Regions from separate parts of the Candidatus Paralachnospira sp. LCP21S3_A2 genome, predicted to be linked through region 3. Evidence: riboswitches for the same ligand, from Rfam matches in the RefSeq annotation. Region 3 holds a riboswitch; each other region holds the start of a gene.
What was found. A riboswitch is a leader RNA that binds a small molecule or an ion and turns the genes downstream of it on or off. The one in region 3 is predicted to bind cobalamin.
Positions count from the first base shown of each region.

Region 1: it holds a riboswitch for cobalamin, as region 3 does, so the genes downstream of both, ACTQ3K_RS07630 (immunoglobulin domain-containing protein) here and ACTQ3K_RS04290 (sirohydrochlorin cobaltochelatase) in region 3, are expected to answer to the same signal.
Region 2: it holds a riboswitch for cobalamin, as region 3 does, so the genes downstream of both, galE (UDP-glucose 4-epimerase GalE) here and ACTQ3K_RS04290 (sirohydrochlorin cobaltochelatase) in region 3, are expected to answer to the same signal.
Region 4: it holds a riboswitch for cobalamin, as region 3 does, so the genes downstream of both, ACTQ3K_RS01225 (leucine-rich repeat domain-containing protein) here and ACTQ3K_RS04290 (sirohydrochlorin cobaltochelatase) in region 3, are expected to answer to the same signal.

Region 1 covers NZ_JBQKGG010000008.1:46,591-54,411, reverse strand. Annotated here, with positions in the region: gene rnr (ribonuclease R) at 1-1,710, shown strand, start outside; gene smpB (SsrA-binding protein SmpB) at 1,710-2,177, shown strand; gene ACTQ3K_RS07635 (uroporphyrinogen decarboxylase family protein) at 2,432-3,394, opposite strand; cobalamin riboswitch at 3,571-3,770, shown strand; gene ACTQ3K_RS07630 (immunoglobulin domain-containing protein) at 3,893-7,821, shown strand, end outside.
Region 2 covers NZ_JBQKGG010000004.1:205,314-213,134, forward strand. Annotated here, with positions in the region: gene ACTQ3K_RS05620 (PolC-type DNA polymerase III) at 1-2,394, shown strand, start outside; gene ACTQ3K_RS05625 (metal-sensing transcriptional repressor) at 2,412-2,720, shown strand; tRNA gene ACTQ3K_RS05630 (tRNA-Pro) at 2,848-2,921, shown strand; tRNA gene ACTQ3K_RS05635 (tRNA-Glu) at 2,954-3,025, shown strand; cobalamin riboswitch at 3,164-3,348, shown strand; gene galE (UDP-glucose 4-epimerase GalE) at 3,619-4,638, shown strand; gene ACTQ3K_RS05645 (D-alanyl-D-alanine carboxypeptidase family protein) at 4,692-6,041, shown strand; gene ACTQ3K_RS05650 (riboflavin kinase) at 6,121-6,966, shown strand; gene ACTQ3K_RS05655 (RNA polymerase sigma factor) at 7,023-7,571, shown strand; gene ACTQ3K_RS05660 (DUF4179 domain-containing protein) at 7,558-7,821, shown strand, end outside.
Region 3 covers NZ_JBQKGG010000003.1:218,259-226,079, forward strand. Annotated here, with positions in the region: gene ACTQ3K_RS04280 (efflux RND transporter periplasmic adaptor subunit) at 1-1,162, shown strand, start outside; gene ACTQ3K_RS04285 (ABC transporter permease) at 1,246-2,130, shown strand; cobalamin riboswitch at 2,229-2,405, shown strand; gene ACTQ3K_RS04290 (sirohydrochlorin cobaltochelatase) at 2,586-3,821, shown strand; gene ACTQ3K_RS04295 (hypothetical protein) at 3,851-4,420, shown strand; gene ACTQ3K_RS04300 (hypothetical protein) at 4,842-5,951, shown strand; gene ACTQ3K_RS04305 (TPM domain-containing protein) at 5,948-6,826, shown strand; gene ACTQ3K_RS04310 (peptidylprolyl isomerase) at 6,880-7,407, shown strand; gene ACTQ3K_RS04315 (amidohydrolase) at 7,775-7,821, shown strand, end outside.
Region 4 covers NZ_JBQKGG010000001.1:270,820-278,640, reverse strand. Annotated here, with positions in the region: gene ACTQ3K_RS01240 (response regulator transcription factor) at 1-441, shown strand, start outside; gene ACTQ3K_RS01235 (sensor histidine kinase) at 443-1,822, shown strand; gene ACTQ3K_RS01230 (hypothetical protein) at 1,863-2,993, shown strand; cobalamin riboswitch at 3,111-3,304, shown strand; gene ACTQ3K_RS01225 (leucine-rich repeat domain-containing protein) at 3,579-4,421, shown strand; gene ACTQ3K_RS01220 (cadherin-like beta sandwich domain-containing protein) at 4,718-7,821, shown strand, end outside.

The DNA.
Region 1 (7,821 bases), on a different contig from region 3:
ATCGTTGCTACCTATGAAAAATGTAAGAATTTCGGCTTTGCTGTGCCGGTAAATCTGAAGCTGGGGAACGATGTGTTTATCCCGGAGGAGGCTTCCATGGAAGCGGACAACGGGGAACGGGTTCTGGTAGAAATCCTGGATTATGGAAATGCCAGAAAGAATCCCGAGGGCCGCGTGGTGGAGATCCTGGGACCGGCGAATGCCCCGGGCGTGGATATTTTATCAGTGGCAAAGGCTTACGGCTTTGAAAGTGAGTTTCCGGCGCAGGTCATGGAGGAGGTAAGAAAAATCCCCACGGAGGTGCTTCCGGAGGAGCGGGAGGGCCGCATGGATTTTCGGGATCTCCAGACGGTAACCATAGACGGAGAGGATGCGAAGGATCTGGATGATGCCATTACCCTTTCGGAAAAGAACGGTGTGTACCGCCTCGGCGTACATATCGCGGATGTGTCCCATTATGTGAAGGAGGGAACGGCGCTGGATAAGGAGGCATTGAGCCGCGGAACCAGCGTGTATCTGGTGGATCGGGTGATCCCCATGCTGCCGAAGGAGCTGTCCAACGGGATCTGTTCGTTGAATGCCGGTGCAGACAGGCTGGCCTTCAGCTGTATCATGGAAATTGATCAGAAGGGGCGTGTTCTGGGCCATGAAATCGGAAAGTCTGTGATCCGGGTGGATCGGCGCATGACCTATACGGCAGTTAATGCGGTGATTTCCGGTGATGAAACGGCAGAGAAAGAGCATGAGGAGTTTGTGCCGCTGTTTCTTCGGATGAAGAAATTGTCGGATATTCTGCGGGAAAAGCGCCGGAAGCGCGGCTCCATCGATTTTGATTTTCCGGAGAGCAGGATCCTTCTGGATGAGAAAGGACGGCCGGTGGAGATCAAGGCTTATGAGCGCAATGCGGCAACCATGCTTATCGAGGATTTCATGCTGCTGGCCAATGAAACGGTGGCGGAGGATTATTACTGGCAGGGACAGCCCTTTGTCTATCGGACCCATGAAAATCCCGATCCCGATAAGATTCGGGAGCTGGGGCTTTTGATCAGCAATTTCGGGTATCATCTCCGGACAAATCAGGAAGAAATCCATCCGGGAGAGCTTCAGAAGCTGCTGGCAAAGATCCAGGATGCACCGGAGGAGGATCTCATCAGCCGTTTGACGCTGCGCTCCATGAAACGTGCCCGATATCAGACAGACTGTATCGGACATTTCGGGCTGGCAGCCAAGTATTACTGCCATTTCACCTCGCCCATCCGCCGTTATCCGGATCTGCAGATCCACCGGATCATGAGCGATGCCCTGAGCGGCCATATGGATCAGAGGCGGCAGGAGCATTATGAAGACTGCCTTCCGGCTGTCTGTGTCCAGTGCTCCAACAAGGAACGGCAGGCAGACGATGCCGAGCGGGAAGTGGAGAAGATGAAAAAATGCCAGTACATGGCTCATCGGATCGGTGAGGTTTATGACGGCGTGATCTCCGGCGTGACCGGCTGGGGAATGTATGTAGAGCTTCCAAATACAGTGGAGGGAATGATCGCTCTGGCAGCCATGGACAGCGATTACTATGAGTTTGATGAAAAACAGTACCGCCTTGTGGGCGTCGGAACGGGAAAGATTTATAAGCTGGGCCAGAAGATCCGTGTCCGCGTCATGGCAGTTGACCGGGTGGGCAGTACCATTGATTTTATGCCGGAGGAGGATTCGTAATGGCAAAAGAAAGTTATAAGCTGGTGGCTAATAATAAGAAGGCATACCATGATTACTTCATTGACGACACCTATGAGACCGGGATCGCCCTGGCAGGAACAGAGGTGAAATCAATCCGCATGGGGAAATGCAGTATCAAAGAGTCCTTTGTGAAGATCGAAAAGGGAGAGGTTTACATCTACGGTATGCACATCAGTCCTTATGAAAAAGGAAACATCTTCAACAAGGATCCCCTCCGGGTTCGGAAGCTTCTGCTCCATGGATATGAGATCAATAAGCTCATCGGAAAGATCCAGCAAAAGGGCTGCACACTTGTACCGTTAAAGGTCTATTTTAAAGGAAGCCTTGTAAAAGTCGAAATCGGTCTGGCACGCGGAAAAAAACTTTATGACAAACGCGCCGACATCGCCAAAAAAGATCAGAAACGCGAAGCCGAAAAAGAATTTAAAATCAGAAACTTGGGATAAGCACTGAGCCGTGCAAAAAGATCGGTCAATGCCGAAGAAAGCTTGCTTTCGAAAGGCAGATGACCGATCTTTTTATAGGGCGAACGCCCGCATCCAGAAAAAACAAAGTTTTTTCTGGATGGGAACGGCGAAGGATGTACCGTCGAGCAGAGCCGTGGAGGGCGAACGCCGGAAGCAACGGCGAAGAAAGCAGAGCCGTGCAGGCGAAGGCTTACACCACACACACAATTTCCATGAGGTGCTGTGACAGGATTTTATTTCCGATATTCCGAAGCAGCTTTTTCTGCCACATGGAGGCGATGAAGGTCTACATCAGTGGGCAGAGTGCAGTCGGCACCGAGGATCCAGCGTTTATCGCCGAAGGTATCCATGATCTCATGAACGGCGGCGATGATTTCCTCATCGGTTCCGTCCACCAGCACACCGTCACGGTCATCGAGACCGCCTAAGTATACCTTGTCTTCACCAAAGATCTTCCGGCCTTCGATCAGGCTGGGATTGTCGGAGAATACGCCCCAGTTGTAAACCGGAACATCGTATGCCTTGTAGCGGTTCAGGTTCAGATGATCCTTGCACATATGGAGCACGTTGCAGGGCGCATCCTTGGCGGCCTCCAGAATCTGAAGCTCGTAAGGCTTTACAAAGGTCTCGAATTCCTCATCGGTGAGCAGGAAATCTTCTCCTCCGAGAGCAGCATAGTAAACGCCGTCACAGCCGGCAGCCAGACATTCCTTGGAAAGGGTTGTCAGATAGTCAGCCAGAATGCCGAATACATGCTTCATGCCTTCCGGATTTTCACGGAGATATTCCACCAGGATCGCACGGTTTTCTTCAAAATTCTTTTCCACACCTACCAGTGCATGGAATGCGGAAGCGATGATCCCGTGAACGGTGATCAGCATAACAGCTTCTCCGTTCATTTTGCTGCAGATGTTCTTTACAAGCTCCACTTCACGGGTGATGATCGGATCATCATGGGAGATGGGCTTCATCTTATTGAGATCAGCGGCACAGTTGATCTCGGTCTGTCTCGGAACCGTATTTTCATTCATGATCTTGCACAGAGAGGTTCCGCTTTCCCGGAAAAATTTCAGGTGGGTATCAACGGCAGCCTGGCCATATTCATTTCCGGCAGGAAAGTGAAGCCAGAAGCCGCAGGGCATTTCATCGGGGCGCTCGCCGTTCAGAACCGCAAGTACCTGTTCTTTCTTTGTCATAGTGAGACTCCTTTCATCGGTCAGCAGGATTTGAAGAGATCCCGCCACTAATATGATTAGTTATAGTTTGATTATATACAGAAGCACCGGGAAAATCAACCAGATTTTATAAGGCAGCGGCCGGTAAAATTTATCTTGCCCGTTGCCAAAACAGGAGCAATTTGTTATAATACCCGGAAGAACACAGGATTTTCAGTGCCGTATGGCGGGAGACATACGGGTAAAAGGGAACCGGGTGGGAAGCCCGGACGGTCCGGCCACTGTAATCAGGGAGTGAACCTGCAGGATGTCATTGTATGGAGGAAAGTCCATATGAGAAGGCGCGGGGAAACGAAGATCTGTAAGTCAGGAAACCTGCTGAAAAGGTTGGTGAATTGCTTCCGAAGAAAGCACAGGGTTCATCGAATAAAGCTGCGAATTTTATTCAGATTCACCGACGGGTACACGGCCGCTTCCTGGGGCCGATATTTTTGTGCAATGACACAGACAGGAGGAATTATGAAACGTAGAGGCATGAGTATTCTGGCTCTGCTGCTGTCCTGCTCTATGGCGCTTTCTCCGGTTTCCTATGTAAGGGCATCGTCATCGTCGGTTTTGGAAGAATCTGAAACGGCAGCCGAGGAAGAGACAATACCGGAGGAAACAAAAGCACCGGAGCAGAAACCGGAGGAAGAAACCGGGACAGAACCGGAAACGAAAGAATCTGAGACTGTGGAAACGGTTCCGGAAACAGAGTCTTCCGTGGAGACAGAAGCCGGAGAAACAGACCCAGAAGAAACCAAAACGGAAACAGATGCAGAGACGGAGACCGCAGAAGAACCGACGGAGGCAGAAGCGGAAACGGTGCAGCCGACAGCATCTGTACGAAAAGAAGAAGTAAAGAAGATACAGAAAACTGCAGCTGATGCAGCGGAGACCATTGAGGAGATCGCACTTTTCGCAGCAAGGGAGACAGGACTTGCAGTGGCACCGACTATGGCGATTACCGGTGTTAATGTGCTGAAAAGTAATCCTGAGTCCGAGGACGGATACAGCGAATACGGGATGTTTCCGATCACAGATGCGGTCTGCACGGTAAAAGGAGATCAGATTGAGATCACCTTTCATACAGGCAGAAAAAAAGTTTTCGATGGAATCTATCTTGGTTTAAAGAGTGATGAAGGGAAGACCGTACAGTACAGCGGAAGCGGAAGTCCCGTGACGTTTACAATCCAGGTACCGTTATCAAAGAAAAATACCTGGATTCCCGTTACCCTGTATCGTTCAGATAAGGGAACCTGGAATGATAATGAGCTCTGGCTCAGCATTCCGGATGTAACAACTTTGACAAAGCAGCCGGAGGCAGCATCGAAGAAGAGCGGAGAAACAGTTTCGCTTTCCGTGGCAGCTGCCGGAACGGCCTCTTACCAGTGGCAGAAGAGCAGCGACAACGGTGCGACCTGGACAGACTGTCAGGGAGCCAATGTGGCAGTTTATGAATTTACCATGAGTGCTGAGACGGCCGGTCTGTACCGCTGCAAGGTAACAGCTGAGGGAAAGATCGGAACCGTTTCCGAGAACGTACAGGTAAGCGTGGCAAGCGAACAGGAGGGATATGTTTCCGATGATGGAGTATCCGCTGTTTATGCGAGTGATGATACCAAGAAGCCCGGACAGGTCTATTCGATGTTTAAAATCGGTGCATCAAGGGTTACGGTAAAGGGAGACCGTCTGGAGGTAAGTATTTGGGTGAAGCCTGCCAGCAGTGGAAAATTCTCCTATGATGCAATTTATATCGGAGACCGGAATGATGAAACGAAGGAGCCGGTCGTTCTTGGGGCAGAGGATCCGACTATGAGCGACAAGCTTCAGAAGTTTACCTTTACGGTACCTGTTTCCATGGCAGGAGGAGAAGTCCACTTTGTCCCGAGAAGTGCTTCCAAGGGAACCTGGAGTGTTACAAGTTCGCTGGCGTTTAAGCTTCCGAAGCTTTCCGATTTCAAGAAGCCTTCGGTGATCAATATTACGACTCAGCCCAAGGATGTAACCGTTAAGGCAGGAAAGCCTGTAACACTTTCGGTTGAGGCAGCAGGAGAAGCGGGCGTGACCCTGTCCTATCAGTGGCAGAAGAACAATGGAACCGAATGGGTAAACTGTGACGGAGACGGTGCACAGACCGCTTCTTATGGATTTACTATGAGCGAGGCGATGGCAGGAAGCTATCGCTGCCGGATCACAGACAGCACCGGAACAACGGTGACTACCAATTCTGTCAGTGCGGTGATCGCGACGGCACCGGCCGTGACCGGAACAGCTGTCTGCGTAGTAAAGAACAGCGGCGCGGTGTTCACAATGTTTAAAATCGCTGATTCCAGGGTTGTAGAGGATGGCGATGAGCTGGAAATCACCATTACCACAAAAAATACATCGTTTGATGAGCTGTATCTCGGGGAAAATGATGAGGAAAATAAGACTCCGGTGATCCGGGGAACAGAACTGACGGATGGTGGATGGAGCTTCACATTCCGCGTACCGAAGAGCCAGAAGGGTGCGGTTCTGCCTGTAGCTCTCCATAAAGTGAAGGACGGAAGCTGGTACACAAACCAGGATCTCTGGATCTATATTCCTGATGAGGGAATTGAAACCATTCCCACCGCAGAAAATGAGATCAGACTGACAGAGGGCGGAACAGGAACTGCCTCCAAGAAGCTGAATATCCAGAGCTCCAAGGCAGTATTAAAGGGTGATTCCGTGATCGTAACCCTGAATGTGACCGGAAAAGAGTATGACCGTCTCTACCTCGGGGTCCAGGCGGATTCCAATAAAACACCGGTGATCAGTGGAAGCTATTCGGCGGAAACCGGTCTGACAACCTTTACCTTTACGGTTCCGGCAGAAAAGCAGGGCATGAATATTCCGGTGACACCGGGAACCGCAAACAGCTGGTTTACGTATGCGAGAGACTTGTTTATCAGCATTCCCAACCTGGCCGGAAATGCCAATACTTCTGCAGACGGTATTTATGATCTTTACGGATCGGCTTATCCGGCAAGCAATACCTACAGCCTGAATTTTGAGCGGGAGAGCAGTCTTACCATCAAGGGCGATACCGCGACGGTGACCATGGTTACCCAGGCAGGAAATTATGACAAGCTGTATATCGGCGAAGTGTTCGATCCGGATTCGGAAAAGAATGCGAAAGCGGCAGAAGCCGTGGATCGTTCTGATATTGCCAGCGGATATAAGAGCTTTACCTTTACGATTCCCACCGCAGATCTCGGAAAGGATCTGAATTACGTGGTGCATCTGTCCAAGAGCGGTACCTGGGCAGTCAAGGCAGGAACGCTTCATATTAACGGAATCCTGCCGAAGACAGGGGACCTTCCGGATCCGGTTGATCCCAATCCGGTCGATCCGAATCCCGGCGTGAATGTTCCGGCAGACGGCATCTACACCATGGATGTTACCTCCAGCGCCGCCATGTTCCGCGTGGTGAACTGTGTGCTGACCGTTAAAGATGGAAAGATGAGCGCGGTTCTGACCTTAAGCGGAACCGGATACGGTTATTTGTATATGGGAACCAAGGAGGAGGCAGCCGCTGCGGCAGCATCCAGGTGGATTCCATTTGTGACGGATGCCGATGGAAAATATACCTATACCGTACCGGTGGAAGCACTGGACAAGGGAATTTCCGTGGCTGCATATTCGACAAAAAATAAAATCTGGTATGACCGGATCCTGACCTTTAACTCCGATACCCTGAAGAAGATCGGTGATGTGGATAATACAAAGCCTGCGGATCCTTCGAATCCGACAAAGCCGTCCGAGCCCGGAAACAACGGAACTGATAACGGAAACAATACGATTCCGGACAATGACGGCAAGGAAGATCATGAATCCAAGTATGAATCCGATACCAGCGGTTCTACAGCTAAGGTGGACAGCGCGACCGGACTGGCGGACGGCGTATATAAACCCGACAAGTTTTCCTGGTCTGGCGGAACCGGAAAGGTTCGGATCTCCTGCAACAAGATTACCGTGAAGAACGGTCAGGCTTATGCGACACTGGTATTCAGCAGCAGCTCCTATCAGTATGTAAAGGCAAGCGGAAACACCTATTACACCACAAAGAGCGGCGGATCGGCAATGGTTACGATTCCCATTGCATTAAATAAGAATAACAAGATTATCGGCATGACCACGAAGATGAGCGCGGCCCATGAGATCGAATACAGCATCTTCGTATATCTGGCTGTGGACGGAGCACAGTCCATCGGGGAGAACAGCAACAAGAAGCTGGATGAGGAAGCACCGGAGATCATTGGTCTGGAGTATCAGTCCGAGACCAAGCTGGATTATGCCGAGTATTTTAAGATTTATCATTATGATCAGGGGATTGTGCTTCTGGAGATCGATACCACAAAGGATACGGCAAGAGATCCGGAAAA
Region 2 (7,821 bases), on a different contig from region 3:
CATCGGGAGGGGCTGATCATCGGCTCGGCCTGTGAGGCAGGAGAGTTATTCCAGGCTGTTCTGGAGGGCGCCCCCGATGAGGAGCTGGAGCGACTGGTAAAATTTTATGATTATCTGGAGGTGCAGCCCATCGGCAACAATGAGTTCATGCTGCGGGAGGGCAAGCACGGAATCAAGGATCAAGAGGATCTCCGGAATCTGAACCGGAAGATTATTGCGTTGGGTGATCAGTGGGGAAAGCCGGTGGTTGCTACCTGTGATGTCCATTTTCTCAATCCGGAGGATGAGATCTACCGTCGGATCATTATGGCAGGCCAGGGCTTTTCCGACTGCGATTTCCAGCCGCCGCTGTATCTGCGGACCACGGAGGAGATGCTGGCAGAGTTTGATTATCTGCCGCCGGAAAAGGCATATGAGATCGTTGTCACCAACAGCAACATGATCGCGGAGCAGTGTGAACGGATCGCACCGGTGCGGCCCGACAAATGTCCGCCGGTTATTGAAAATTCTGATGTGGAGCTTCGTACCATGTGCTATGACAGGGCAAAATCGATTTACGGGGAGCCGATCCCCAGGGTGGTAGAGGAGCGGCTGGAAAAGGAGCTTCATTCCATCATCACCAACGGATTCGCCGTAATGTATATCATTGCCCAGAAGCTGGTGCATAAGTCCAACGAGGATGGCTATCTGGTGGGCTCCAGAGGCTCAGTTGGATCCTCCTTTGTGGCAACCATGTCGGGAATCACAGAGGTAAATCCACTGCCGCCTCATTATTACTGCACAAAATGCCATTATTCCGATTTTGATTCGGAGGATGTAAAAAAGTTCGCCGGCGGAGCCGGCTGTGATATGCCCGACAAGATCTGTCCGGTCTGCGGGGAAAAATTAAAGAAGGATGGCTTTGACATCCCCTTTGAGACCTTCCTGGGCTTCAAGGGTGACAAGGAGCCCGATATTGACCTGAATTTCTCCGGTGAGTATCAGAGTAAGGCCCATGCCTACACGGAGGTCATCTTCGGAAAGGGACATACCTTTAAGGCGGGTACCATCGGTACGCTGGCGGATAAGACGGCGTTCGGCTATGTGAAGAATTATTTTGAAGAGCGCGGCCAGAGGAAGCGGAATGCGGAGATCAACCGGATCGTTCAGGGCTGTGTCGGTGTCCGAAGGACAACCGGCCAGCACCCAGGCGGCATCGTTGTTATGCCTCACGGAGAGGAGATCAATTCCTTTACTCCGGTGCAGCATCCGGCCAACGACATGACCTCCGATATCATTACGACACATTTTGATTATCATTCCATCGACCATAACCTCCTGAAGCTGGATATTCTCGGACACGATGATCCCACCATGATCCGTATGCTGGAGGATCTGACCGGTTTAAATGCAAGAGAGTTTCCGCTGGACTCCAAGGAGGTTATGAGCCTGTTCCAGAATACGTCGGCGCTGAAGATTGAGCCGGAGGATATCGGAGGCTGCAAGCTGGGAGCATTGGGGATCCCGGAGTTTGGAACAGATTTTGCCATGCAGATGCTTCTGGATGCCAAGCCTACCTGCTTTTCCGATCTTGTCCGGATCGCAGGACTGGCTCACGGCACCGATGTGTGGCTGGGCAACGCCCAGGATCTGATCTTAAGCGGGCAGGCGACCATTCAGACGGCCATCTGTACCCGAGACGACATTATGATCTACCTCATCGGCATGGGCATGGACAAGAGTCTTTCCTTTACGATCATGGAGGGTGTCCGGAAAGGCAAGGGCCTGAAGCCGGACTGGGAAAAGGCCATGCGGGAGGCCAATGTGCCGGAGTGGTATATTGAATCCTGTAAAAAGATCAAGTACATGTTCCCCAAGGCCCATGCGGCGGCTTATGTGATGATGGCATGGCGGATCGCCTACTGTAAGGTATTTTATCCGCTGGCCTATTATGCGGCATTTTTCAGTATCCGTGCGTCCGGCTTTTCCTATGAGCTGATGTGCCAGGGGAGAGAGCGGCTGGAGTATCATCTTCAGGATTATAAAAACAGGTCAGACAGCCTGTCCCAGAAGGAGCAGGGAACGCTTCGGGATATGCGGATTGTTCAGGAAATGTATGCCAGAGGCTTTGAGTTTCTTCCCCTTGATATTTATCGGGCAAAGGCAGACCGTTTCCAGATCATTGACGGAAAGCTCATGCCGTCCTTAAGCTCCATTGACGGACTGGGCGGAAAAGCGGCGGAGGCCGTGGTGGAGGCGGTGAAGCGTGGCGAACGGTTTTTATCACTGGAGGATTTCTGGCAGAAAACGAAGGTGCCGAAAACAACCATCGATCTCATGGCAGAGCTTGGAATCTTCGGGGATCTGCCCAGAAGCAATCAGCTGTCGCTGTTTGATCTGGAGTTTACCGGATAGAGAAAGGGAGAATCACTATGGAATGCAAAAAAGACTGCTGCAGCTGCGGCAAGATGAAGCATCGGGATGAAAAGGAATATAAGGATCTGATCCATCGTCTGAACCGGATGGAGGGGCAGATCCGCGGGATCCGCTCCATGGTGGAGGAGGATCGCTACTGCGTGGATATCCTGACTCAGGTTCAGGCAGTGAGTTCCGCGTTGAATGCGTTCAGCAAGACCCTTCTCTCCAGTCATATCAAGACCTGCGTGGTGGAGGATATCCGGGACGGAAAGGAAGAGTCCGTGGACGAGCTGTGCCGCACGATCCAGAAACTGATGAAATAAAACAGGCGTTGAGCGGGCGGCAAAACCGCCGCCCGAACCTACCTGAAAAAGCGTCTCAAAAAAATTGAATAAATTGCAAAAAAAATATTGACAATTGAAATAATTTGAGGTATTATAATGGACGTAGCGAGGCGTGGCTCAGTTTGGTAGAGCGCCGTGTTCGGGACGCGGAGGCCGCAAGTTCGAATCTTGTCGCCTCGACTCTACTACATTTTATCAGTTTAATTGAATATGGCCTGTTGGTCAAGCGGTTAAGACGCCGCCCTCTCACGGCGGAAACAGGGGTTCGATTCCCCTACAGGCTACGAAAACCAGTAAATCTTGTATTTACTGGTTTTTTGTTTACAGGAACATACCAACGTTTGCTTGACAGCAACTTTAGCGGTTAAAAAACGTTTTGGTGTTGCATATCACGATCTGCTGTGGTATACTTGTTTTGTGCAAAACGAATTGCCGTGTCAAGTGCCCGCACAGGCGGGGAAAAGGGAATCAGGTGTAAGTCCTGAGCGATCCGGTCACTGTAAGCAGCGAGCGTGCTTCATATTCCATTGCAAACCCTATCATGCGAGAAGGAGAAGCGCCGCAGAGAACTGTAAGTCAGGAAACCTGCTTGATACGTGAGATGGGCTTCCGTGTAAAGCATCACATCCAACAGGGAAAAAATTTTCCTTTCGGTGTCAGCTTATGGGTTAAGCAGACATGTGTTTTGATCTCAATGCAAATGAATGCACAACTTCGTTACCGAGAATGAGTTCGGGCGCAGAGCGTTCCTACTCGCCGGGCTGACTGCCTGTGCGCTGTGCTTCCGGGCTGTGTGCACATTCAAAGAACGGACTGGGGCGCACCACAATGGTGCGCCCTATTTAAATTTTATCAGGATTTCATAAGGAGGAAGGCTATGGCAGTATTACTGACAGGAGGTGCCGGTTATATCGGCACGCATACAGCCATTGAAGTGGCAGACAGCGGATATGAGGTGGTGATCGCAGATAACCTGGCAAACAGCTGTAAAGAGGCTGTGAAGCGGGCAGAAGAGATCTGCGGAAAGAGGCTGTCGTTTTATCAGGCGGATGTGGCAGACCGGGAAGCACTGGAGAAGATTTTTTCGGAGCATTCCATTGAAGCAGTGATCCACTTTGCTGGACTGAAGGCGGTGGGAGAATCGGTGGAGAAGCCGCTGGAATACTATCGGAATAATCTGGACAGTACCCTGACGCTTCTGGAGGTCATGAAGAAGTATGGCTGTCATCAGTTTGTATTCAGTTCTTCGGCGACGGTTTATGGTACGCCGGAGCAGGTTCCGCTGACGGAGGACATGCCCACAGGAAGAAGCTGTACGAATCCTTATGGCTGGACAAAGGTGTTTATTGAACAGATCTTAAAGGATGCGGCTCATGCCGATCCGGAGCTTTCGGTGGTTCTTCTTCGGTATTTCAATCCCATCGGTGCTCATGAAAGCGGAAAAATCGGGGAAAATCCCAACGGAATCCCCAACAATTTAATGCCTTATATCTCCCAGGTGGCCGTGGGACGGCTGAAAAAGCTTCGGGTATTCGGAAATGATTATCCGACACCGGACGGAACCGGAGTCCGCGATTATATCCATGTGGTCGATCTGGCGAAAGGACATGTGTCAGCGCTTTCCTATGCCGGAAAAAACAAGGGGGTTGAGGTGTTCAATCTGGGGACCGGAATCGGATACAGCGTGTTAGATATTGTGAAAACCTTTGAACGGGTAAATCAGATTGAAATCCCTTATGAGATCACGGAGCGCCGGGCCGGCGATATCGCAGAGTGCTATGCAGATGCCTCCAAGGCAGAAAAGATCCTGGGATGGAAAGCAGAAAAGAGCCTGGAGGATATGTGCCGCGACACGTATCGGTGGCAGAAGCAGAATCCAAACGGTTATCAGGGATAGAACCGGGGCCGGAGGCATAGGATAGGAACAAGAACCTCCGGGGGACTGGTAGGATGAAACGATTGATAAAGAAGACAGCAGGAATCCTGCTGTCTCTTTCCATGCTGATGACGGCTGTGGTTCCGGGAAAGGCACAAAGCCGATATGCAGAATGGAATCATGCGGCAGGAAGTGAAGCAGAGCAGATGTCTGGAGAGACGGATCCGGAACAGACAGATTCAGAACAGACAGATCCGGAACAGACAGAAACAGCACAGCCATCGAATGGAACCCGTCCAGCGGGAGCACCGGAGATCACGGCGCAGTCCGCGGTTCTGATGGAGGCATCCACCGGGACGATCCTGTATGAGAAAAATGCAGAAGAAGCCCTTCGGCCGGCCAGCATTACGAAGATCATGACGCTGATTCTGATCTTTGACGCACTGGAGTCGGGAGCGATCACCCTGGAGGAGCCAGTGACCACCAGTGCCCATGCAAAGTCCATGGGCGGCTCCCAGGTGTTTCTGGAGGAGGGAGAGGTTCAGACGGTGGAAACGCTGATCAAGTGCATTGTGATCGCCTCCGGAAACGATGCGGCGGTCGCCATGGCAGAGCATATTGCCGGAAGTGAGGAGGCCTTTGTGACGCAGATGAATATGCGGGCAAAGGCACTTGGCATGACAGAAACCGTCTTTGAGGACTGCTGCGGGCTGACGGATTCGGCGTCCCATCTGACCAGCGCAAGGGATGTAGCGCTCATGAGCCGGGAACTGATCGTCCGCTATCCGCAGATTGAAAAATACAGTACCATCTGGATGGAAAATATCACTCATAACACGAAGCAGGGAAGAAAGGAATTCTGCCTGTCCAATACCAATAAGCTGCTGAAAATGGGAAATTCCTTTACGGTGACCGGACTGAAGACCGGCAGCACCAGCCTGGCGAAATACTGTTTTTCCGGGACAGCCAGACAGGATGGCATGGAGCTGATCGCAGTGATCATGGCGGCACCGGATTATAAGGTACGGTTTCGGGAGGCAGCGGCGCTTTTGAATTACGGATTTGCGTCGTGCAGTCTGTATCAGGACCGGGATGAGATCCGGGAAGTGCTGTCCGGGATCCCGGTGAGCGGCGGAACAAAGCAGAAGGCGGATATCCGTTACGGAGCCCCGTTTTCTTATCTTTGCATGAATGGAGAACAGCCGGGAGACATCGAAAAGGTATTGACGCTTCCGGAGCAGGTTGAAGCACCGGTGAAGGAAGGAGATCCCGTCGGAATACTGGAATACCGGATGGGAGAAACCGTCATCGGCAGTGTGGAGATCCAGGCGGCGGAATCTGTCGAGGCGGCCGGGATCGGGGATTATCTCCTGTGGCTGTTCCGGGCAATGACACTTCGGAGGATGGATACAGAAGCAGCGTAGGATCAGTGGCAAAAAAGCGGAAGAATGACAGGAGATCCGCTTATGTCGGCTTCGAATCAGACAGAAAGAGGATTAGATATTGAAACATACGGACCGATATGAGAAAATAGAGCGAGCCTGTGTGGCATTCGGGCGGTTTGATGGTGTTCATCGCGGTCATCAGGCGGTGCTTCGCCGCCTGAAGGCTCTGGGCGGCTGTTCTGTGGCGGTGAGCTTTGAGACAGAGAACAAGGTATTGACCACAGAAGAGGAAAAAGCATATTTCTTCGCACAGGAAGGGATTGATCAGATGATCTCGGTGCCGGAGCCGGATTGTCCGGCGGGGACTTTTGTAAAAGAGGTTGTGTCAGAAAAGCTGGGAGCAGAGATTCTGGTCATCGGCGAAGAGCATGAACATCGGGAGGAAATCTGCCGGGCGGCAGAGGAGTCTGGAATCCGGGTGGAGCTTGTGAAGACCGTAGAAGATGAAAAAGGCACGATCACTACGAAACGCCTCCTTCAGGCATTTAAAAATGCCGAGTTCGAAAAGTACAGACAGCTTTGCGGCCATCCGTATCTTATCATGGGCGAGGTAGTCCACGGGAAGGCTCTGGGGCGTACTGTGGGAATGCCTACCGCCAATCAGAGTGTGATCTTAAAGAAGCGAAAGCCGGAAAGCGGCGTTTATGCGACTATCAGTCATGTGGCAGGCGGCACTTATCGGAGTCTTACCAATATCGGAACGAGGCCGTCGGTGGATGATTCCGGTGTGGTGACGGTGGAATCCTATCTGCTGGATTTTGACCGGGACATTTACGGCGAGGAGTTCTGTCTGGAGGTCTGGAGATTTATCCGGCCGGTGTATAAATTTAAAAATCTGAAAGCAGTCAAGGAACAGGTAAAAAAAGACCTGGAGCAGGTAAGAGAATCCTGGATTTGTGAATGACCGCTGAAAAATGGCGCTCTGTGGCGGGATGATGTGACGGAAGGGAAGTGAACGGTATGGCTGTCGATGAAGAAGCTTACAGACGATATCTGTGCGGAGATGAAACCGGGCTTGAGGTATTGATGAAAAAATACGGTGACCCGCTGACCTTATACATCGACGGTTATCTGCATGACGTTCACGAAGCGGAGGATTTGATGATCGAAGTTTTTTCCTATCTGTTTACGAAAAAGCCCCGTATTCGTGATGGTGGATTTAAGCCCTATCTGTATAAAGCAGCGAGGCATATGGCCCTGCGCCATAAAAGCAGATGGAAGCGCTTTTTCAGTCTTGACGATCTGACTGAGGGGCCGGACGGACAAGCTCTGGTGGATGAGGTCGTCCAGACAAAGGAACGGGATCAGATTTTGCATTTCTGCATGGACGAGTTAAACCCGGATTATCGGGAGGCACTTTATCTGACTTATTTTGAGGGCATGAGCTACCAGCAGGCTGCCGAGGTTATGGGAAAAAGCCTGAAGCAGATCACCAATATGGTCTACCGGGGGAAAGAGCGTCTGCGCAGCCTGCTGGAACGGGAGGGAATTAGCGATGCGGAGCCATGAGGAACGGATAGAAGAAGTAAAACAGCGTATTGTGGAAAAAGAATGTCAAAAAAGACTGCGGAGAGGCCGGATTGCTGCGGTTTCCAGCGTGGCAGCGTGTCTTGCAGTGATCGTGGGAGTTTCCCTTTTCATGCCCGGGATTGTCGATCGGATCGAGCTTGGGACTACCTCCGGCTTTGAGACGGCAGCAACGATTTTAGGCGGAAACGCCGCGATTGGGTATATCGTGATCGGACTGCTTGCTTTTGTT
Region 3 (7,821 bases):
ACCGTTACTTATCTGGAAGTTTGACGGGAAAGCATATGAAGAAGCCGTAAAGGGAGAGACCGATCCCTCTCAGCCGGAGGAGGAGAAGGAGACGACGAAGCCGGAAGAGGAGAAGGAGCCGATGAAGCCGGAGGAAAGTAATCCCTCTCAGCCGGGAGAAGAGAAGGAGCCGACGAAGCCGGAGGAAAGTGATCCGTCTCAATCGGGAGAAGAGACAGGGCCGGCAAAATCGGAGGAGACCGAACCCGCCCAGTCCGGCAGGGAAACACTGCCTCAGCCGGAGGAACCGGAAATCCCGGATTTTGACGGAGTGTTTGATGACGGACAGCTTGAGGAGGCTTTAGGCGGTCTGGAGGAACCGAAGGGTTATACAAAGGAAGAGCTGGCAAAGCTGTTAAGCGACCGGCTTCTGGAATATGAAAAGCTGGAGCTGGCAATTCGGAAAAAAGAGGCGGCCTTAAAGGCACTGGAAAAGGAAATCGCGGCGTGTACGGTGACTGCTTCACAGGCAGGAACGGCATCGGAGGTCCGGACACCGGAGGAGGCCGCTCATTTCGGACAGCCGGTGCTGACCTTTCAGGGAGCAGAGGGTGTCCATATCGAGGGACTTCTCGGAGAAGCGCTGTTTGAGAACGTTTTCGGAGGAGAAGCGGTGACGGTCCTTCTGGAGCGGGACGGAAAGCTGGTTTCTCTGGAGGCGGAGCTTTCTTCCGTTTCGAGAGAGCCGGAGGAGACGGAAAGCAGCAGCGGAAATCCGGCTATGAGCTGCTACCGTTTCCGGGCATCGGCAGCAAAACAGGTTCTCCGCGCGGGCGAACCGGTCAGTGTTTTGTTTCCGTCCGGGGAAGAAAAATCGGGGACTCTGGTGATTCCCGCAGAAATGATCTTTTATGAGCATGGGCAGGCCTTTGCCTATGTTATGGGAGCAGATGAACGGCTGGAAAAACGGGCAGTGGAGACCGGAAGAACCATTCTCGGAACAAAGCTCGAGATCTGTTCCGGCCTGGCGGAAACCGATTATCTGGCAGAGCCGGGAGCGGATGGGGTAAAGACCGGGGCAAAGGCACGGATCGTTTACGGAACAGAGATGGAGATCGGGCCGGAGGAAACCACAGAGACGGCGGAGCCGCTGACAGAGGCCGTGCCGGAGACGACAGAATGAAAGCAGAGCATACCGGAGACGACAGAATGAAAGCAGAGTGTGCCGGAGCGTAGGATGACGGAGCATTTTTAAAAGGAGGAGTCATGAAGAACAAACGAATGATCGCAGGGCTTGGGCTCCTGATTTTTATCGCCGGAATCGGAGGTCTCTGTTTTTTCCTGGGACGACAGAGCGGGAAAAAGCAGACCGCCGATTCCGGCGGAAGGGTATCGGCGAGTAACGAAAATGGCCGTTCCGGAGAAAATAACCGGCCGGATGGAAACGGAGAGGAGAAAACAGCCGTTTCCTTCGGCGGTCTGTTCGGCTCGGATTCGGCGGCACTGGCCCTCTGTGAAAACGGAATCAGGTGCAGCGTTGCGGTATCCGAAACCGGCGGCTCCGGAAGCAGGCGCTTAAATGACCTGGCGGATCAGATGGAACCGATTCTTTCGGAGACAGACGGGATCGCGGAGGCGGAAGCCTTTTACTGGCGGGAGGCCGGAGATACGGTCTGGCGCAAAACGGCGGCTTTGGAGGGCGGAAGTGTCATCGGCGCCGGGAAAGATTTCTTTTCGGCTGCCGATCTCTATATTATCGAGGGGCGCGGCCTGACGGAAAAAGACCAGACAGACGGCGTGCGTGCGGCAGTGCTCAATGAGCGCGCCAGACAACAGCTTTTTGACGGGAAGGAAGCGCTGGGTGGAATGATCGAGGTAAACGGGATCCCTTATCAGGTCGTCGGAATTGCGGAAACGGGGGCAGAGAAGGCAGGAAGCGGTCTGGTTGTGATCCCGGAAAGCACCTGGGCACAGGTGTATGCTCTGGAGGAGCCGAAGGCAATGGCGATACGGCTGGATCGGGAAAACGCTGCAGAGGAAAGGAAGAAGGATTCCGGACAGATATGGGCGGAAGAGACAGCAGAGTATGCCTGCCGGATGATGAACAGCATGATCCCGGAGGGAGAACCGGGACAGTATGCGGTGCAGTGAAGAGACCGGGATGAATTCTGTTAAGAAGTTATCATTTTCGGTAAAACAAGGGTTGATTTTTTTAAGATGCGTGCTATAATACATCTGTCTGAAAACGGAATAAGGAAGCAGATGGTGCCGCAGCCATGCGGAGAATAGGGAAACAGGTGAAAGGCCTGTGCGATCTCGTCACTGTATACAGGAGGGTACTGCCAGTATGTCACTGAGTCATCGGGAAGACGGCGGTATGCGTTTGAACTGTAAGCCAGGAGACCTGCCATTCTGTGATACAGGAACAAGGTGTTCCGGGTCACGAGGATTTGATCCAGTATCGAATAAAACGATAACAAGGGGAATCCAGCGTGAAGTTTACGCTGGATTTTTATATTGAGATTTTTTTTCAGCATCACGGCCTGTATTCTGAAGGATCCGCTTTTCGGAAAACAAAAAAACAAAGATACGAGGAGAAAACGAAGATGAAAAGAAAACTCACAGCAGTTCTCTGCATTTCTGTTCTGACAGCATCTGTGCTGGCAGGCTGCGGAAAGAAGCAGAGCGAGACAACAGCAGCAGAAACCACAAAGGCTGCAGAGACGACAACTGAGGCACAGGAAACAGAGACAGAAGCAAAGGCAAACGATGATCAGGCAGCAGCCGATCATGTAGCTGAGCTGATCGATGCCATCTATGTGCAGACAAGAAACGACCAGACCGATGAGCAGTGCAAGGCAGCAAAGGAAGCATGGGATGCGTTAACGGATGCACAGAAGGAGCTGGTAGAGGGCGAGAACGCAGATCCTGATTATTTCGGAAGAGATACCGGCGATGCCTCCAAGGATGATCCCAGAAACCAGGACGAGATCGGTGAGAATGAGCTTCTGGTTGTAAGCTTCGGTACCTCCTTTAATGACAGCCGTGTAAAGGATATCAAGGGGATCGAGGATGCGCTTCAGGAAGCAAATCCTGACTGGTCCGTAAGAAGAGCATTTACTGCTCAGATCATCATCAACCATATCCAGGCCCGTGACGATGAGCACATCGACAACATGGAGCAGGCGCTGGAGCGTGCTGTAAACAACGGCGTAAAGAATCTGGTCGTTCAGCCGACGCACTTAATGCATGGCGCAGAGTATGACGAGCTGATGGAAACCGTTGAGGCATATAAGGATAAATTCGAGTCTGTAAAGGTCGCAGAGCCCCTGCTCGGCGAAGTGGGAGAGGATGAGACCGTTGTAAATGCAGACAAGAAGGCTGTTGCAGAAGCCGTTACCGCAGAAGCAGTAAAGACCGCAGGCTTTGATTCTCTGGATGCAGCAAAGGAGGACGGTGTGGCATTCGTATTCATGGGCCACGGAACCTCTCATAATGCAAAGGTTTCCTATACCCAGATGCAGACTCAGATGAAGGAGCTTGGCTATGAGAACGTCTTCATCGGAACCGTTGAGGGTGAGCCTGAGGAGACTGCATGCGAGGCAGTGATCGAGGCAGCTTCCGCTGCCGGCTACAAGAAGATCATTCTTCGTCCTCTGATGGTTGTAGCAGGCGATCATGCAAACAACGATATGGCTGGTGAGGATGACGATTCCTGGAAGAGCCAGTTTGAAGCATCCGGAAAGTTTGACAGCATTGACTGCCAGATCGCAGGCCTGGGCGAGATCGATGCTATCCAGGCGCTTTATGTTGCACATACTGCTGACGCGCTTGCAAAATAATTGAGACATCAGCAATAGGAGAATCAGATATGAAACGAAAACTCACAGTGATCCTGTGTGCTTCCGCCCTGACAGCGCTGCTGCTGTCAGGCTGCGGAACCAAGAAGAATGAAACAACTGCGGCAGCGGAAACAACCGTGGCAGCAGAAACAACAATCGAAGAGACAGAGACAGCGACCGAAGAGACTGCCACAGAGGCGGCAACGGAGGCATCGAAAACAGCAGCGCTGGAGGACGGAACCTACGAAGCGGAGTTCAATACTGACAGCAGTATGTTCCACGCGAATGAAGCATGCGACGGAAAAGGAACCCTGACCGTTGAAAACGGTGTTATGACGCTTCATGTATCGCTGGTTTCCAAGAGCATTGTCAATCTGTTCCCCGGAACGGCCGCAGATGCCCAGAAGGAGGGTGCAGAGCTGCTGCAGCCGACCACCGATACAGTAACCTACAAAGGTGGTTCGACCGAAGAGGTATACGGGTTTGATATTCCGGTTCCGGCTCTTGATGAAGAGTTTGATCTGGCCTTGATCGGGAAAAAAGGAAAGTGGTATGACCATAAGGTGAGCGTATCGAATCCGGTAAAGGCAGAGGAATAAACAGGATTGTCCCTGAATGACAGATAGTTCATAGAAAGTTCATGCCCCGGAAAGCGTTTCCGGGGCATAAAAAATCTCCTGTTTTGACGAGGAACAGGAGATTTTTTATATAATAGTAAAAAGGGAGGAGAGCTGATAACTCAGCTCGGTATGAAAAAAAGTTTTCGCAACAGCTAAATGCTTTGCTCAAATCTTTGTGAATGTCTTGTCTGTTTCTTATGGTTACAGTATAGGTGGGAAACGTGAAGAAATCGTGCCCAGACTGTAAAAAGATTTTGAATGATATTTGAACAAAATATGAACACGAAAGAGCAGGGATCTCGCTGGATGACGGGATTCTTTCTTGAATGGTTTTTTAGTCTGTGTTATGATGGAGGAGGCAAAGGGGGCAACTAAGCTATGGAGAAGAAAGGAGCCATTCATGGTAATCAATTATAAGTGTCCGTCCTGCGGCGCACCGATGCTGTTTAATCCGGAAACGCAGAAGCTTTCCTGCGATTACTGCGGAACGACGCTTTCCGTTGAAGAGTATAAGAAGCAGTTCGGAGATCCGGAGAAGCGGGAAGAAACGGCTGAGGAGAAAGCAGCGGAAAAAGCGCAGAAGGTAGAAACCGAAGAGGAGGGAGCAAAGGCCGAGGGCGAAACCGGACCCTCCATGAAGGTGAAGCGTTATATCTGTCCGTCCTGCGGTGCAGAGGTGGTGACAGATGAACTGACGGCGGCAACCATGTGCAGCTTCTGCGGAAATACAACGCTGATGGAGGATGTGCTGGAGGAGAAATGCCCGGTGGAGGTCATTCCGTTTAAGATCACAAAGGAGCAGGCGCTGGAGAAGTTCAAGGCATGGACAAAGAAGGGCCTGTTTACACCGAAGGATTTTAAGAGTGCAAATACCATGGAAAAGATGACCGGGATCTACGTTCCGTTCTGGCTGGTAGATTATAAGGCGAATGTAAAGCTTCATGCCCATTGTACCAGAACCCGGACGACAAGAACCCGCGACATGGAATACATATACACCGACCATTTTGATGTACGGCGTGATGTGGATGCCGGTTATACAAAGATTCCTATGGACGCCTCCGAAAAGATGGAGGATAAGACCATGGATCTTCTGGAGCCGTTCCACTATGAGGATCTGAAAAAATTTGAAATGCCGTATCTTTCCGGTTATCTGGCTGAGGTATATTCCCAGACAGATAAGGATATGGAGGAGCGTGGAAAGGGCCGGGTGCGGAAATATGCAGTCGATGAGGCTATGGCAACGATAACAGGCTACAGCGGTGTCAATATCGTTCAGCAGAATCTGAGGATCGATGAGGAAAAGGCGGAGTATGTCATGCTGCCGGTCTGGATGCTCAACTACCGGTATAAAGATAAGACGTATCAGTTTGCCCTTAACGGACAGACAGGAAAGCAGGTGGGTACGCTGCCGCTGAGCAAGGGGCGCATGGCAGGCTTCTTCGGCGGACTGACGGCCGGAATCTGGATTCTGCTGACGTTGATCCATATTATCGGAGGTGTCGTATGAAAAAGCTGAGAAAAATTTCCATGCTTCTGCTGCTGCTTCTGACAGCGGGTACGCTGTTATGCGGCTTCGACAGTGAAGAGCAGAAGGTTTATGATGATGCAGATCTCCTGACAGAGGAGGAGGAAGCAGAGCTTCAGGAGCTGCTGGTGGAGACGGCACAGCGGATCGGGCAGGATCTCATCATAGTAACTACCGATGATGCGGAAGGCAAAAGCTCCATGGAGTATGCCGATGATTTCTTTGATGAGCATGGATTTGGTTATGAAAAATCCAATGGCTCCGGCGTGCTTTACCTGATCGATATGGATAACCGCCAGATCTACATCAGTACAGCCGGAACCGGAATCGAGCAGTATACGGATAATGAGATCGAGAGCACGCTGGATGTGCTGTATGAGCACGTTTCTGATCAGGATTATTACGGCTCCTGTACCGCATTCGTGAAGGAGGCCGAGAAGTGCCTCACCGGCGGCGAGTCGGCGGACAACGGCTATTATGATTCCGAACGGGAGTCTTTCGTTGATTATGACAGCAGCGATTATAAGAAGATCCGCTGGCAGGACAGTCTGGCAGAAGCGTTCCGGCCGGGCACGCTGTTCATGAATCTGGGAATCGCAGCGGTGATCGCCGGAATCATTACGCTGATCATCAGCCATAACCGCAAAACCCAGACGACGGTCAGCAGCAGGACGTATCTGAAGCAGGGCAGCCTTCACCAGAACGAGCATACCGATTTCTTCACGCATACCACCGTTGTGACAAGAAAGATCGAGCATGATAACAATAGCAGCAGTGGCGGAGGAGGCGGCGGTCACAGCTCCAGCCATTCCAGCAGCAGCGGTGCCAGCCACGGAGGCGGCGGAAGAAGCTTCTAAATTAAGAACAGAAGAAGCTTCTGAGGATCAAATCATTTATAAGGAGACAGAATATGGCAGATACAAAGAATCCCATTGTAACGATTGAAATGGAAGACGGAGGCATCATCAAGGCAGAGTTATATCCCGATGTGGCTCCCAATACCGTAAACAACTTCATCAGCCTGGTAAAGAAGGGCTTTTATGACGACCTGATCTTTCACCGTGTGATCCGCGGCTTTATGATCCAGGGAGGCTGCCCGCTGGGACAGGGAACCGGCGGACCCGGATACCAGATTAAGGGTGAGTTTTCCATGAACGGCGTGGAGAATGATCTGGCACATGATCCCGGAGTCCTTTCCATGGCACGGGCCATGCATCCCGATTCTGCAGGCTCCCAGTTCTTCATCATGCATGAGAAGGCGCCTCATCTGGACGGCCAGTATGCAGCCTTCGGAAAGGTGATCGAGGGGATGGATGTGGTAAATGCCATTGCCGAGACACCCACCGGATATGCAGACCGCCCCGTAACACCCCAGAGAATGAAAACGGTCACAGTGGAAACCTTCGGAGTGGAATATCCCGAACCGGAGAAGTGCTGAATAAAACAGGAAGACAGAGAAACCGCCCCGAGAGGATCGAGGCGGTTTCTCCATGTCATACAGTATAGTAATGTGAGGGAAAACAAAATGTCGGCAGTGCCGGTCTGCCTGACAGGGCAACAGAACTGATTTCGTTCCCCCTGTAAGATTGGGGGATCAGGGAGATCGAAAACACTTTGGATCCGGGAAAATAATTCCTGGAAATAAAAAAACGGAATGCCTGTATACAAGCACTCCGTTGTTCTGTATGGTTTCATTATAGGTGGTTTCGGAAAAAAGTCAAAGGTTTTTTGAAAAAAAGATTGTATTTCCTTTCATACAATTTTATACTGGAATAGTACAGAAGACGGCACGAAGGAGGTACCGTATGAATATTGATATCAGAAAAGAGACAGAACAGATCCGCAACTATGT
Region 4 (7,821 bases), on a different contig from region 3:
ATTCCGGTGATCTTTGTGACGGCGAAGAGTCAGGTGAAGGATCGGGTTCAGGGGCTTAAGCTGGGGGCGGATGATTATATTACAAAGCCATTTCAGGTGAGTGAGCTGGCAGCGCGGGTGGAAGCAGTGCTCAGACGCAGCAGCAGGCGCATGGGAACGGTGCAGGTCGATGATGTGAGGATCGATCTGGATGCCAGGAGTGTGACAAAGGCCGGCGTTTCGGTGGAACTGACCGTCAAGGAGTATGAGATTCTGGCGGAGCTGGCGGCTCATAAAAACGTGGCGTTATCCAGAGCACAGCTTTACGAAGCCGTGTGGAATGAGCTTTATACGGGGGAGACAAGAACCCTGGACTGTCATATCCAGAAGCTGCGGAAAAAGCTGGGACTGGAGGAGCGGATCCGTACGGTGTTCCGCGTGGGCTATCGGCTGGAGGTATGAGATGAAGCTGTACGGGAAGATTTTTCTGTCGTCGATTACAGTCCTGATTCTGGCACTGTGCGGCGTAGAATATGTCATGGTATCCGGAAGCTTTAAGCGGGCCATGGAATCGGAGATCGACCATGAGACAGAGCAGTACCGGTTTATCCGCCTGGCCTTTTACCTGGGTGGAAAGGAGTCGGGCATGGAACAGCTGGGTGACCGGTACGGTGTACTGTATTCGGAAACCGGGGAGGTTCTGTTTTCCACCTTTCCGGAGGAACTTCGGCCGGAGTCCGGGGAGGCTGATCCGGAGGTTTTAACCTGCCGCGTGGTGACTGGTGGTGAAAAACGGATTTTGCTGGTTGGCGGTGCAGTTGTGCTGCATGGGACATCCTGCCGCCTGATCACCGGCAAGCAGGTGGATTTTTTGTATGAAGATAAAGCTCTGATGGAGCAGGAATACCGGCGGGCGATTTATCTGGCTGTGGCGGTCTGCGCCCTCGTTCAGGCGGTACTGGCCTATGTGATCGCAAAACCCATTCGCAGGCTCCAGGTACAGGCTGACCGGATCGCGGACGGTCATTACGGGGAACGGGTCCGGGCGCAGGGGCAGGATGAGATCGCGGAGCTGAGCCGCTCGTTTAATCAGATGGCAGAGGCAGTGGAGCAGAAGGTGGAGGAGCTTTCCCTGGAGGCGGAGCGTAAAGAACAGTTCATGGGAGATTTTTCCCATGAGATCAAAACGCCCATGACAGCCATCATCGGCTATGCCGACCGGCTGTACCAGAAGGAATGTTCCAGAGACGAGGTGCGGGAGGCGGCAGGCTATATTTTAAACGAAGGAATGCGGCTGGAGGCTCTGTCCGGAAAAATGCTCCGGTTTATTGCCCTGGGGCAGGAGGTGTTCTGCCGGGAGCAGATTCCGGCGGGAGAGTTTTTCGAGGATCTGAAGGAGACCACAGAGCCGCTGTTTGCGGGAAAGGCAGCGCTTACGGTATCATGGGAGGACGGGATCATGAACATGGAATGGGATCTCATGAAGACCCTGGTCATGAACCTGATGGACAATGCCGGAAAATCGGGGGCTACGCAGGTCGAGGTTCTTGGAATCATACGGGAGTGCGGCTATGAGATCGCAGTGCGGGACAACGGACGGGGAATCCCGGCGGAGAAGCTGCCTCATATCCAGGAAGCGTTTTACATGGTGGACAAGTCCAGAAGCCGGAAGCAGAACGGTGCGGGGCTGGGGCTGGCGCTGTGCCGGAAGATCGCGGCTCTTCATGATACCAGTCTGATGATCGTAAGCCGGGAGAACAGCGGAACCGAGGTTTCCCTGGTGCTCCCGGGAGCAGAAACCGGAACAGAAACAGAAAAAACAGGAACAGATACGGAAACCTGATGGAATCATAAAAAATCAAAGGCAGAAAGGAGGCGTTTGTATGAAAAAGAAAGTCAGGCAGGTCCTGGGCGGACTGGCGGTGTTTGGAATCCTGGTCTTATTGGGAGCGGCCGGCATGGGAATTGCCCATAAGGCACTGGAGCGGCAGACGGAAAGGCTGATGAGTACGACGGTGACGGTGGCAGATCCGTCGGGAAACAGGCTTTTGCAGACGGCAAAGAATCCGGGAGGAACCGATCCTGTTTCATCGGCAGATCCGGAGGCTGCGACAGACAGCGGAAAAACTGCAGGAGCCTCCGATTCGGAAGGCTGGGTGGTTTCGGAAAACGCAGGAGTCACAGCCATGGATGGAAATTCGGAAAACGGCATGGATCCGGGTGAAAGAGGCGATACGAAAACCGACCGGATTTCGGAAGCAGTCCCTGCGGACGGAGCAGACAGTACACAGGCGAGAATCCGTCTGGCAGAACGGTTTCCGGCAGTGACCGATCTTTCACTGGCCGGGCTTCGTCTACTGGGCGGCAGTGTCGAGACAAGGGAGCCGTCAAAGGAAGAACTGAGTGAGGAAGCGGCAGAGGATATCGCACGGATGATCTTCTGGCAGATGGGAAATCTGTGCAGAGAACAGATCGAAGAGAACGATGGGGCTGAGGCACTCCGGGATTCCGAGCTTCCCCTCACCATGTCCTTCCGGGCCAATGAAAGTGCGGCAGTCTGGACGGCTGATTATACCTGGAGCGGCGGATACATGAAGCTTTATCTGGACGCAGAAACCGGGCTTCCCGTCCGGATTTATGTAAACTGCGGGACACCGGGAAAGATGGAGGAGACAGGCGAAGCTATCTGTGCGCTGGCAAGGGAAAAAACAGCCGGCAGCCGGTATCCGTTGCTTGCTCAGGCATTAAATCCCCTATACGAAGCGCTTTTGGGGGAAACGCCGGGAGAAAAGCGGCTGGTCTATGCACCAAGCGAAGAGGACCGGGAGCGGGGCCGGACGGCGTATATCTGGAGCTTTCCAGGTGAGGATTACGCTGTGGTTTTGATCCAGGAATCAGAGAGCCTGATGTTCCAGGGAAATCCACGCCATCACATGGATCTGGTACTGGCAGACATGGCAGATGTAACCAGAATTGCCGACCGGATGATCAAGGCATACTGGACGGTGCAATAAAAAAGGGGGAGAAAAATTCTGGAAATTTCCGTTTGAAAGTTTCAGATTCCCGAAAATATCTGGAATGAATTGACAGGCTCGGAGGAACGTGTTAAACTATACACGAAAACTAGGCAATAGTTTTGCAGAAGTCAGAGTGCCGGAGACTCCTCTGAGCGGAGCGAAGGTTAAAAGGGAATCAGGTGAGAGTCCTGGACAATGCCGTTACTGTATGGGCGGAGTGATCCCCTGAAATGCCACTGGGAAACTGGGAAGGCGGGGAGAACGATGAAACCCGGAGTCAGAAAACCTGCTTTGACTGTATTTCAGTGCTGCGGGTCACGGCGAAAGAAATGTGCAGAAAAAAGAGCAATTCAGGAATTGAGAAATTTCTGTTAAAAGGACACTTTTTTTGGACAGATATTTGCCGCCTGTGGGCGGCTTTTTTATTTCACAGGAAAGTGCATCCTATGAAACAAAAAAAGCAGGAATGATTCCTGCTGAAAGAAAACCCGTATGAAGAAGTCCGGTGCAGGGCTTCCGGAAAAAATTATCCGATGCAGGATTGTTTTGAAACACTGTTCGATATATCAGAGAGAAGACAGTGTGGATAGAAAAAACAAGAAAGCGATGGGAGTGTACGGCATGACGGAGCAGGTTTTAGAGCGGAAGGAGGCACTTCGGCGGGCAGTGCCAGATCTGGAAATTGATGAAAACTACAGAATCGTCGGAAGAGAGGCTCTGAAAAACAATATCAAGGTGCGAACCGTGTTTTTGCCGCAGATAGTTGAGATCCGTGGACAGGCATTTTATAACTGCACAAACCTTAGAAAGGTAGGCGTTCCCAATCTCAGTACAATCCGAAAGGAAGCCTTTTTTGGCTGTTCCAATCTGCGGACTGTGAGTTTTCCGTCAGCGTTTTCGCAAATGGAGGATGCCGCGTTTTACGGCTGCAAGCGTCTTGGAAAAGTAGAATTTGAAAAGAATAATCAGGTGCAGCGGCTGCCGAATCGTGTATTTTCAGAATGTAAGGAATTATCGGCGCTTGTTATGCCGGACAGTTTGGAGGAGATCGGAAGGGAAGCATTTTATAAATGCGGAGAGCTGAAAACCCTGCATCTTCCGGAGCATCTAAAACGGATCGCCGCGAGAGCGTTTTATGCCAGCGGCCTTACGGAGCTGGAGCTTCCCGGAGAGCTTTCAGATATTGGTGAGGGAGCTTTTCTCAAATGCAAGGCGTTAGAATATGTTCGTGTGCCTGAGACCGTGAAAACCATCGGAAAATGGGCATTCCATGGATGTTCCAGACTGAAGGTTCTGGAGGTACCGGGAGATCCGGAAGTGATCGGAGAATGGATTACCAATAAAAACTGTGTGATCCGATGTCCGAAGGGAAGCCGGATGGAGGCTTACGCGAACGAATACGGTATGGAAATAGAATATTTGTAAAATTGAATAATAATACATCGATACAGTTTACGTTGGTAATTGATAGGTGATCCGGTTAGATCCCGGAGCCAGCCGGAAGGAATTTTATGTCCGGAAGTGCGGATAGCCCGTATGACCTGCTGTTTCAAAAAGATCCAGAGGAGCAGGGCGTATTGTATCATGGCGAAATATAAGAGCTTCTCTTCGGAGAAGCTCTTCTTTATTTTATAAAAAAGTGTATGGATCTTGAGTGAGGTCTTAAAGAACCGCTTATGAAGCGTGTTCTTTGACAGATAGAGAAGAAAGGAGAATGAAGTATGAGAAAAACCAAACGATGGCTTGCGTTTCTGTTAAGCCTCAGCATGGTGCTGAGTGTGGGAACAAGCCCGGTTCTGGCTGCCTCCGCGGATAATCCTGCACAGACTGCAGTGGAAGCTTCTGCACAGGCGGTCCAGGATGCAGAGACAGAAGAGCAGACAGAGGCTTCGAAGGAGGAGACCGGAGAAGAAGAAACCAAAGCAGAAGAAAACAAAGCAGCAGAGAGAAAGGCAGAAGAGGCAGCGGGCAAGGCTGCAGAGCCTGCAGCTGAAGCGGCGAAGGATAAGGGGACTGATGCTGATGTAGAGGCAGAACCTCAGGAACCGGAAAATAAGAGCGCGCTTTCTGCACAAGAGGAAACTCACAGCCTGTTACTTGGTCTCGAGACCAATGACAAGGTTGGTTTATCCCCGGATTTTGACGAGAACGGAGAGACGGTTGTTTACTGGGAGGCTTCCAGCACCTACTTCCGGACGAGAGCGAGAATCGCTGCTGCGGCAAGCGGCGTAACACTGACCTACACCTATACGGATATCGACGGTGCGGCAAAGACGGTGAAGGCTACCTCCACCGCCGCCCTTACCTCCCTTCCAAAACTGATCGCAAAGGGTGCAAAGGGAGCAGAAGTTACGTTGACAGCAGCCTCCGGATCTGTATCCGAGACCTATAAGATCCACGTTAAGAGAAAGGCTCTGCTTTCCGGTCTGACTTTGACGGATGCAAATGGGGCTGCGATTGCTTTTACACCTGGATTCAGCAAGCTGGTTACAGACTATTCCGTGAATGTGATCGATGATGTGACAAGCGTAAAGGTAAAGGCATCGGAGCTGGCGGGAGCAGACGGAACAGCCTTCCTGTTCAACGGAACGGAATCGGCGGACGGAACCTATGACTTTCCGATTCAGCCTGGTGAGAACAAGCTGACCGTCTCCGTAAAGAACGGTTCGGATGCTGCCCAGGAGTACACCGTTACTATTAATCAGGTGTCGGCGGTGACCCTGACCGTTGATCTGAAGACCGACGGCGCACTGTTCGCCCTGTACCGCGGTACAAAAGGAAAGACCCGTGTGATCCCGGAGGCAGACGGAACCTATAAGCTGTACCCCAAGGAGGATTACATCTACACCGTAACGGCCAGGGGATACCAGAGCTATAAGGCTCCGAAGAACGAGCAGGACGAAAACGGCAGAAATCTTCTGAATCTTTCCGAGGATACCATAAAGACCTTTACCCTGGAAAAAACTCCGGAATCCGATCCGCTGACCCAGTACAACCCGACCTATCCGGGGGCACGCTGCGGTGAGGATAATAATTCCATCGTAAATGTAAAGACCCCCATCAACCGCAGTGCCATCGAGGTTGTCTGGGAACGGCAGACCGGCGTATCGGTAACTCCCAGCTCCGGAAGCACCCCGATCATTGCAGGCAACTTCATGTATACCTTTTCCAAGAATACCATTTATAAGATGGACAAGGAAACCGGTAATGTAGTCGGCAGCGCCACCACAAAGGACGGTGCAGGCTTTAACTTAATGCCTTCTACATATGGCAACGGTATGATTTTTGTACCGATCAACGGCGGTGTTCAGTGCTTCAATGCAGATACCATGGAATCTCTCTGGGTCTATACCGATCCAAACGGCGGTTCCTCCAACAGCCCGATCCGTTATTCCGATGGCTACATTTATTTCGGACTTCAGGGCAACGGCGCTCTGGTATGCATTTCTGTTGAGGATGAAGATCCGACCGTCGGCGATGAGGCCAAGGATGCAACCTGGAGAAATATGGATTCCAACGGAAACATCTGGTGGAACGATGTATGGAGCAATGAGAAGTATGTATTTGTTGCAGCTTCCGGACCGGCGAACCAGACGGATCAGGGTCGTCTTCTCTGCATTGACAAGGTAACCGGTGAAACCGTTCAGTCGGTGGTGATCGACGGCGGACGAAGCGGTGTGACGTATTACAACAAGAGAATCTATTTTATCAGCGGCCACGGAAAACTGTATTCCTTTAACATTGCGGATGACGGTACCCTGGATCTGGAAAACCTGATCGCGCCTCTGGAGCTGGGCGGTGCATCGGTAAGTACCCCTGTTATTTACAATAACCGTCTGTATATCGGCTGGTCCACCGGCGGATTTGGTTCCAAGGGTGCCCTGAAGGTCATCAAGATCGATCCCGAAAGCGGCGCCATGAGCGAGGCTTACTCCGTAAGCACCAATTCTTACTGCCAGAGCTCCGGTGTCGTAACAACGGCTTACGAAGAAGAGACCGGCTATGTTTATGTATACTTCATGGAGAACAGCTCCAAGGGAAGCATGTACATGATCAAGGACAGCGCAGACATGACCGAGCCAGATCCCGAGTCCGGCGAGTTCTACTGCCCGAGCCATCCTCAGTACTGTATCGCCAGCGTGGCAGTCGATGAAAAGGGTACCATGTACATGAAGAACGACTCCGCATGGCAGTTTGCGATCCGCAATGCGCAGGCGTATGTTACCAATCTGCAGGTAAGCGGCGGAAACGCAGTCATTGACGGCGGCGATACCTTTGACGGTTCCTTAACAGATCACATGATCACGGTGGATCAGGGAACCGAGAACTTTACCCTGCATGTAACGGCAAACGACGGAACGGTCATTACGGTCAATGGAAAGCCCTGCGATTCGGGTGAAGCCGTGATCAGCATGACTGACGGAAAGGCAGATGTTGAAGTTCAGCTTACCAATGGCGACTATATAAAGACGTATCATTTCAGTGCCATGGAGGGTCCGGTAGTAAAGAGCCTTGTCATTACCAACAATCCCAATGCGGGAATAGGACAAATGTACGTTCTGGATAAGGAATTTGACCCCGGAGTTACCGATTACATGGCCGGATTTGAGGATCCGGAAGAGAGCGAGGCAGACTTCTGGATCAAGAAGCTTGGCTCCACCGATACCATCGAAGTGGTAAGCTACGACGGCCTGAGCAGTGAACCGAGAATACGCGAGGATACAAGGACGGGGCAGACCAATGTACGCTGCTATTTCAGTACCCGTACGGCATCCATTGCAAATGTATCTTTAAAAATCAGCAACCAAAGCGGAACCCAGTCCAA